One region of the Flintibacter porci genome, then DNA from elsewhere that is predicted to be linked to it. Evidence: a T-box and tRNA genes for the amino acid it is inferred to sense, from the RefSeq annotation. Region 1 holds a T-box; the other holds one or more tRNA genes.
What was found. The T-box of region 1 lies ahead of ACEVJL_RS03185 (valine--tRNA ligase). A T-box ahead of a tRNA ligase gene usually reads a tRNA of that ligase, here a tRNA-Val.
Positions count from the first base shown of each region.

Region 1 (4,422 bases):
CAATGCTTGCACAAATCGAAGCCATCAACAGTGCGGTAAACGGCGTGGTCTGGGGTCCTATCATGCTGGTTTTATTGGTTGGCACCGGCATCTACCTCACCTTCCGCACCCGGGGGCTGCAGGCCCGGCGCTTTGGGTTCATCCTGCGCAACACCATTGGCACCCTGTTTTCCAAGGATAAGAAAAAGAGCGGCAGCCAGCATAACCTCACCCCCTTCCAGGCGGTATCTACCGCTCTGGCCGGCACGGTGGGTACCGGCAACATTGCCGGCGTCACCGGCGCTATCTTTGTCGGCGGTCCCGGCGCGGTGTTCTGGATGTGGGTTTCCGCCTTCTTTGGCATGATGACCAAGTACGCTGAGATCGTGCTGTCCGTGAAATACCGTCAGGTAGACGAGAAGGGCGCCCACTACGGCGGCCCCATGTACTACATTGAGAAGGGCGCAGGCCAGAAGTGGCTGGCCATCCTCTTCGCCCTGCTGGGCGGTATCGCCTGCTTCGGCATCGGCAACATTGCCCAGTCCACCGAGATCGCCGGCGCAGTGCAGTCCCTCACTGGATTGGATCCCCTGTATACCGGCATCATCCTGGCCATCCTCACCGCCATCGTCGTCATCGGCGGGGTCAAGCGCATCGGCCAGGTTGCCTCCTATCTGGTGCCCTTTATGGCCATGTTCTACATCGTGGCCGGTCTGGCCATTATCGTCCTGCGCATCACCGACGTGCCCGCCGCTCTGGCCTCTATCTTCACTCAGGCCTTCAGCCTGGAGCCCCGTGAGATCGGCGGCGGTGTGGCCGGCTACACGATTATGATCTCCATGCAGCAGGGCGTGGCCCGGGGCGTGTTCTCCAACGAGGCCGGCCTTGGTTCCGCTCCCATGGCCCACGCCGCCTCCGACACCCAGGAGCCGGTAGAGCAGGGCATGTGGGGCGTATTCGAGGTATTTGTGGACACCATCGTGATTTGTACCCTTACCTCCATGGCCATCCTCCTCTCCGGCGTTCTGGAGTATGACCTCAGCTCCTTCGCCTCCAACGGCGCGGCGGCAGCGGCGGCCTTCAACGCCATTCTCCCCGGCACCATCGGCGGCACAGTCCTGCAAATTAGCCTCTTGTTCTTCGCCCTGTCCACCATTCTTGGCTGGAGCTACTACGGCGATCGCTGCTGGGGTTACCTGAGCAACAACAACAAGGTGGTCAACGTCATCTTCAAAATCGCTTTTGTCCTTATGTGCGTGGTGGGCTCTGTGGGCTCCGGCACCCTCATGTGGAACATCTCCGACACCCTCAACGGTATGATGGCCATCCCCAACCTGGTGGGCCTGCTGCTCCTGTCCGGCACGGTCATTCGCCTGACCCGGGAGTATTTTGACAAGAAGTGAGTGAAGTTCCCCATTGACATTTGGAAACCGCCTCTTTATAATGTTATTTTGTAAAAGCATTGCGGAAGAGGAGTAGCCTGCCCAGGCGGCACAGCGAGGAGACGGTCGGTGCGAGTCTCCCCCCAAAGCAGGTGAAGGTGGCTTCCAAGCTCCGTCCCCCAAGTCGCAGTAAGGGACGGCGGCTCCCGCCGTTACCGGGTCAGAGCGCGGACCTCCGGTCCGAACTCAGGTGGTACCACGGACGTTTCGTTCGCCCTGAGCCTTTCAAGGCTCAGGGCGATTTTTTTGCCCGGAGCCGAACCCCGCCCGGCCCTGCCGGAGCACACAACAGAGGAGTGTTACAACACCCATGAAAAAAGAACTGCCAAAGGTTTATGAGCCCCAGGAAGTCGAGTCCCGGGTCTATGAGACCTGGGAGAAAAACGGCTGCTTCAAGGGTCACCGTGACCCGGAGCGCAAGCCCTTTACTATCGTCATGCCTCCCCCCAACGTCACCGGCCAGCTGCACATGGGCCACGCCATGGACTGCGCCCTGCAGGATATCCTCATCCGCTTTAAGCGCATGGAGGGCTACGCCGCCCTGTGGGTGCCCGGCATGGACCACGCCGGCATCGCCACCCAGATCAAGGTGGAAGAGGAGCTGCGCACCAAGGAGGGTCTGACCCGCTACGACCTGGGCCGCGAGAAGTTCCTGGAGCGTGTCTGGGACTGGAAGCACAAGTACGGCGACTGCATCGTCAAGCAGCAGAAGAAGATGGGCGTATCCTGCGACTGGGACCGCGCCCGGTTCACCATGGACGAGGGCTGCTCCAAGGCGGTGCGTGAGGTCTTCTGCAGCCTGTATGAGAAGGGCCTCATCTACAAGGGCAGCCGCATCATCAACTGGTGCCCCCACTGCGTCACTGCTCTGAGCGACGCCGAGGTCGAGTATCAGGACAAGCCCGGCTACTTCTGGCACATCCGCTACCCCATCCAGGGCGAGGAGGGCCGCTATGTCATCGTGGCCACCACCCGTCCTGAGACCATGCTGGGCGATACCGGCGTGGCCGTCCACCCCGACGACGAGCGCTATAAGGACATCGTGGGCAAGAAGTGCATCCTGCCCCTGGTGGGCCGTGAGATGCCCATCGTGGCTGACGAGTACGTGGACATGGAGTTCGGTACCGGCTGCGTAAAGATGACCCCCGCCCACGACCCCAACGACTTTGAGGTCGGTCTGCGCCAGAACCTGGAGACCATCCGCGTGCTGGACGACAACGGCAAGGTGGTCGAGGGCTACGGCAAGTACTCCGGCATGGACCGCTACGAGGCCCGCAAGGCCATCGTGGCCGACCTGGAGGAGCAGGGCTATCTGGTGAAGGTTGAGCCCCACCAGCACAACGTGGGCACCTGCTACCGCTGCCACAGCGATGTGGAGCCCATCATCTCCGCCCAGTGGTTCGTCAAGATGGCGCCCCTGGCCAAGGAGGCCATCCGCGTGGTGGAAGAGGGCGAGACCAAGTTTGTCCCCGACCGCTTCTCCAAGACCTACCTCAACTGGATGGAGAACGTCCACGACTGGTGTATCTCCCGTCAGCTGTGGTGGGGCCATCAGATTCCTGTGTGGTACTGCGACGACTGCGGTCACATGACCGTCAGCCGTGAGGATGCCTGCGAGTGTGAGAAGTGTCACTCCAAGAACATCCACCGGGACCCCGACGTACTGGATACCTGGTTCTCTTCCGCCCTGTGGCCCTTCTCCACTCTGGGCTGGCCCGAGGAGACCGAGGACCTGAAGTACTTCTACCCCACCGACGTGCTGGTTACCGGCTACGACATTATCTTCTTCTGGGTGGCCCGCATGATCTTCTCCGCCTGCGAGCAGACCAAGCAGCCTCCCTTCCACACCGTGTTCATCCACGGCCTGGTTCGCGACGACAAGGGCCGCAAGATGTCCAAGAGCCTGGGCAACGGCATCGATCCCCTGGAGATCGCCGAGAAGTACGGCGCCGACGCCCTGCGCTTCAACCTGGTCACCGGCAACAGCCCCGGCAACGACATGCGCTTCTACACCGAGCGGTGCGAGGCCATGCGCAACTTCGCCAACAAGATCTGGAACGCCAGCCGCTTCCTGATGATGAACCTGACCATCGACAAGTGTGAGCTGCCCGAGAAGCTGGAGCTGGAGGACAAGTGGATCCTGTCCAAGCTCAACCGTGCCATCGGCGAGATCACCGAGAACATGGACAAGTACGAGCTGGGCGTGGCCGCGCAGAAGATCTACGACTTCATCTGGGACGACTACTGCGACTGGTATATCGAGCTGACCAAGACCCGCCTCCAGGGCGACGACGAGGACAGCAAGGTCCGTGCTCAGCAGGTGCTGTGCTATGTCCTCACCGACATGCTCAAGCTGCTGCACCCCTTCATGCCTTTCATCACCGAGGAGATCTGGCAGGCTCTGCCCCACGAGGGCGACTTCCTCATGCTGTCCCAGTGGCCTCAGGTCAGCGACAGCCGCAACTTTCCCGAGGAAGAGAAGGCCATGGAGCTCATCATGGACGCCATCCGTGCCGTGCGTACCCGCCGCAGCGAGATGAACGTGCCCCCCTCCAAGAAGGCCCACCTCACCGTGGCCACCAGCGAGAAGGCCGTCTTTGAGCTGGGTATCCCCTTCCTCAAGAAGCTGGCCTATGCCAGCGAGGTGTCCATTGTGGACAGCGGCGTGGCTCCCGAGGCCGCCGGCACCGTCACCGTGGTCACCCACGTGGCTCAGCTGTCCATGCCTCTGGCCGAGCTGGTGGATATGGAGAAGGAAAAGGCCCGCATGGAGAAGGAGCTGAAGAAGAACAGCGCCGAGCTGGAGAAGCTGAACACCAAGCTCAACAACCCCGGCTTTGTCAACAAGGCTCCCGCTCATGTCGTAGAGGCTGAGAAGGAGCGCGCCGTCAAGCTCACCGAGCTGGTGGCCAAGCTCCAGGAGCAGCTTCAGTCCATGTAACTTACTTTTCTTGAAAGAAAAGTAAGCAAAAGAACTTCCTGCGAAACTTCGTTTCGCCTC
Region 1 covers NZ_JBHEVB010000002.1:263,611-268,032, forward strand. Annotated here, with positions in the region: gene ACEVJL_RS03180 (alanine/glycine:cation symporter family protein) at 3-1,382, shown strand; T-box leader at 1,433-1,643, shown strand; gene ACEVJL_RS03185 (valine--tRNA ligase) at 1,732-4,362, shown strand.

Region 2 (4,422 bases), on a different contig from region 1:
AGGTCGGGCTCGTCGCTGATGGTGATGGTGAACTTGATGTTGTGCTTCTCACCGAAGTTGTTCAGCCAAGCCAGGAACTCCTCGGTCTCGGCATAGTTCTCGATGGGAACGATCTTGGTCAGGCTGTCGATAAAGACATGGGTAATGTCATAGTTACCGGCATACAGGCCGCTGACGAAGCCCTTCAGGGCGGTGTAATTGGCAATATCATACTGGCTGGCCTCTACCAGGCGGATCTGATAGTGAATGTCGAAGGTGAGCTTGTTGCCCTTCTCGATGCACACCACGTTGCCGTGCTCGCTGCCAACGGCCTCGTTGATCATGTCGATCATCTGCTTGGTCTTGCCGGTGCCCTTCTTACCCATGATAACTCGAATCATGTGAATCACTCCTTAATGGATGTTACGTGGGAAGCAGGTCCCTTACGTTACTATAACTTTAACATAAGAGGGGCCGGTTTTCAACCGCAAAGTTATGAATTTTTTTGGTAGAGCGGCGGTCAGCGCAGAGCATAAATCCCGGCCTTTTCCGGAAAATCTGGAAAAGGCCGGGATTTGTTTCATTTCGTCGGATTTAGCCGCTTACAGCCGCTTTTCCAACTCTGCTTTCTCCTTCTCGCAACCGGGCTTGCGCCCGCCGAGTCAGGCCGCGAAGGCTTCGCTGCTCTTACAGCCGCTCCTCCAGAGCCTTCTTCTGCTCCTCGTAGCCGGGCTTGCCCAGCAGAGCATACATGTTGACCTTGTAGGCCTCCACGCCGGGCTGGTTGAAGGGGTTGACCTCCAGCAGATAGCCGGACAGGCCGCAGACATACTCGAAGAAGTAGATGAGGTAACCGGCGGTCTTGGCAGACAGAGCGGGCATCTCAATGCGCACATTGGGCACACCGCCGTCCACGTGGGCCAGGATGACCGCCCGCATGGCCTGCTCGGCCACAAAGGCCATGGACTTGCCGGACAGGAAGTTCAGGCCGTCCACGTTCTCGGGATCGTTGGGGATGATGAACTCGCCCTTGGGGGCAAACTGCACCACGGTCTCAAACATGAGCCGCTCGCCCTCCTGGATATACTGGCCCATGGAGTGCAGGTCGGCGGTAAACTCCACGCTGGCGGGGAACAGGCCCTTGCCCTCCTTGCCCTCGCTCTCGCCGTAGAGCTGCTTCCACCACTCGGAGAAGAACCGGAAGCAGGGCTCATAGCAGGCCAGCAGCTCCACCTTCTTGCCGCCCTGGTACAGAGCGTGGCGGGCAGCAGCATACTGCCAGGCGGGGTTCTCAGCGCCGCCCACGGACAGGTCGGTCATAGCCTGGGCCGCGCCGCCCATGAGCTCGGCAATGTCGATACCGGCCACGGCAATGGGCAGCAGACCCACTGCGGTGAGCACGGAGAAGCGGCCGCCCACGTCGTCGGGCACCACGAACTCCTCGTAGCCCTCGGCGTCGGCCAGACCCTTCAGCGCGCCGCGGGCCTTATCGGTGGTGGCGTAGATGCGCTCCCGGGCGCCCTCCTTGCCGTACTTCTCCTCCAGCAGAGCCTTGAAGATACGGAAGGCCACAGCGGGCTCGGTGGTGGTGCCGGACTTGGAGATGACGTTCACGGAGAAGTCCCGGTCGCCGATGAGGGCGATGGTCTCCAGCAGAGCGTCGGTGGACAGGCCGTTGCCGGCAAACAGGATGTCGGGGGTGTCCTTCTTCTTCAGATTATAGTTGGGAGAGGCCAGCAGGTCGATGACAGCACGGGCGCCCAGATAGGAGCCGCCGATGCCGATGACCACCAGCACCTGGGACTGCTGCTGAATCTTCTTGGCAGCGGCCTGGATGCGAGCGAACTCCTCCTTGTCGTAGTCCCGGGGCAGATACACCCAGCCGGTGAAGTCGCCGCCGGGGCCGTCATGGTTGGCCAGCATAGAGGCGGCCTTCTCCAGACCAGCCATGCGCTGGGTCAGGTAATCCTGGGGAATGAACCCCTCCAGTTTTGTCAAATCTAAGTGAAGCATACTTGCAGGTCCTCCTTGAGAAGTGAAGTATAGGATGCTGGAATCAGTATAGCACAAAACGTCCCGTTTTCCACCTGGAAAAAATCAATGGAAATAAGGAAATTTTTCTCCCTCCTGCACAAAAAAAAATCCAAAATAACTCTTGACAAATGGCCACATACAGGATAAAATAGTCCATGCTGTTCGGACGATTAGCTCAGCTGGTAGAGCATCCGCTTGACGTGCGGGAGGTCACAGGTTCAAGTCCTGTATCGTCCACCAGATAAGCACGGAAACAACTTGTTTCCGTGCTTTTTTGTTTTTCTTAGGATCTGCTTAAAAACCCCCGCTCTGCCTTGCAATCCCCCTCTGCCCCGGGTAAAATAGGGACAAATCTCCAGCGGCTGTACCGGCACGGTCCACTCTGCTGGCAACAGGAGGAACCCACCATGGATCATTGCTCCGACCTCACCAGGGCACCCGGCGCTCCAAACCAGGTCCGCATCCCCTATCTGGACGCCCTGCGCTGTCTGGCCATTCTTCTTGTCATCGCACTGCATGTGACCGCCCCCATCATGGTCAGCCCCACCCTGTCTCAAACCAATACCTGGCTTGCCTGCATGGTGCTGGACCCGCTGGTGCGGGTGGGTGTGCCTTTATTTTTGATGATCAGCGGCTGCCTGATGCTGGACGATCCCCGCTCCAGAGAGATCACACCCTTTTACAAAAAGCAGCTGCCTAAGCTGCTGATCCCTCTGGTGGTCTGGAATGGGATCTACTTCGCCGTGGCGGTCCTCACCGGCTCCCAGCCCCTCAGCCTGTCGGTCTTTCTGCAGCTTCTCCTGGGCCAGGGCGTGAAGTACCACATGTGGTACATCTACATGCTCCTTGGCATCTACCTGATCTGCCCCTTCCTGCGGCGGCTGATCGAGACCTGCACCCCCCGGCAGATTCTGCTTCTGTTTGGCATCATTCTGTTCTCCTCCACCCTCCGTCCCGCCCTCAATCAGGTCCTCCCCTTCCAGGTGGTGCTGTTTGGCCCTATGCTGGAGGGACTGGTGGGGTATGTCCTGTTGGGCTGGCTGCTGGGGCGGCAGGAGCTGAGCCGCCGGACCCGGCTTTTGATCTATCTGGGCGGCGCGGCAGGATATGCCGTGCATTTGGTGGGGAATCTGCTCTACGCCTGCCCGGAACAGAGCTATCTCCCCTTTGAAAGCGGCTACGCCTTCCCCCACTATCTCATTGCCGCCGTCCTGTTCGTGTGGGTGCGCACCTTCTTTTCCCACCACGCCCAGGCGCTGCGCCCGGCCCAAAAGCCCCTGCGCCTGTGCGCCCAGGTGGTCTTTGGCGTGTACTGGGTCCACCCTCTGGTGCTGGACGTTATCACCCATCTGCAGCCCGATGCTCTGCCCCTGGCTGCCGCTCTGGTTTTGCAGGGCGTGCTGACCGCCCTGCTCTCCTTCCTGTTTGCCGCCTGCGTGTCCAGGATCCCCCTGCTGCGCCGCCTGCTCCAGGGATAACCGCACAACTTTTTCATACGCAAAAAAAGCATCCGCAACACGGATGCTTTTTTGCTGCGCCTGCAGCGAAATTTCCCTTGTAACACCCCCTTTCTCTGGGGTAAAATAGGGGTATCCCTTTAAAAACCCCCGCCCCGGCAGACGTTTGAGGCAAGTCTCCCCGGGCGAAAAATCGTACCACCCCCCGTCTCTGTCTGGAAACGGGGGCATTGGCGCGTCTATAACTTCCATATTATGGAATATAAGGTCACTAGGAGTGATTTGCTTTGAATATATTACGTTCTGTTTTACAAAACCTGCCGGAATTTCAGCAGCTGCTGGCCGCGTTGGACGGGGGACAGTCCCCGGCGGCGGTGTCCGGCCTGGGCGCGGTGCACCGGGCCCACTTTGCCGCCGCCCTGGGCGCGGCCTCGGACCGACCCGTGGTGGTGGTGTGCGCCGATGAAAGCGAGTGCGAGCGCATGGCCCGGGACCTGGCCTTCTTCACCGGCCAGAGTGTGCCGGTGCTCACCGCCCGGCAGTTTACCTTCCACAACGCCGCCACCGTCTCCCACCAGTGGGAGCACCGGCGCTTGAAGCTGCTGTGGGCGCTGTCGGAGGGGGAGCTGCCCTGCCTGGTGGCCTCGGTGGAGGCCCTCCAGCAGCGCACCTTGCCTCCCGATGTCCTCAAACAGGCCACCCTGGAGCTGGCCACCGGCCAGCAGATTGATCTCAACGACCTGGCCGCCCGTCTCACTGCCGCCGGCTATACCCGCTGCCAGCAGGTGGAGGGTCCCGGCCAGTTTGCCCTGCGGGGCGGCATCCTGGACGTATTCTCCCCCGCCATGGACGCCCCCGTCCGGGCGGAGTTCTGGGGTGACGAAGTGGACGCCATGGGCTCCTTCGACCCGGCCACCCAGCGGCGCACAGAAAACCTGGACCGGGCGGTGCT
Region 2 covers NZ_JBHEVB010000008.1:165,746-170,167, reverse strand. Annotated here, with positions in the region: gene ACEVJL_RS10680 (hypothetical protein) at 1-380, opposite strand, end outside; gene ACEVJL_RS10675 (glucose-6-phosphate isomerase) at 667-1,992, opposite strand; tRNA gene ACEVJL_RS10670 (tRNA-Val) at 2,178-2,253, shown strand; gene ACEVJL_RS10665 (acyltransferase) at 2,421-3,491, shown strand; gene mfd (transcription-repair coupling factor) at 3,758-4,422, shown strand, end outside.
Region 2: it has a tRNA-Val gene. The T-box ahead of ACEVJL_RS03185 (valine--tRNA ligase) is inferred to sense a tRNA for this amino acid. The anticodon was not compared.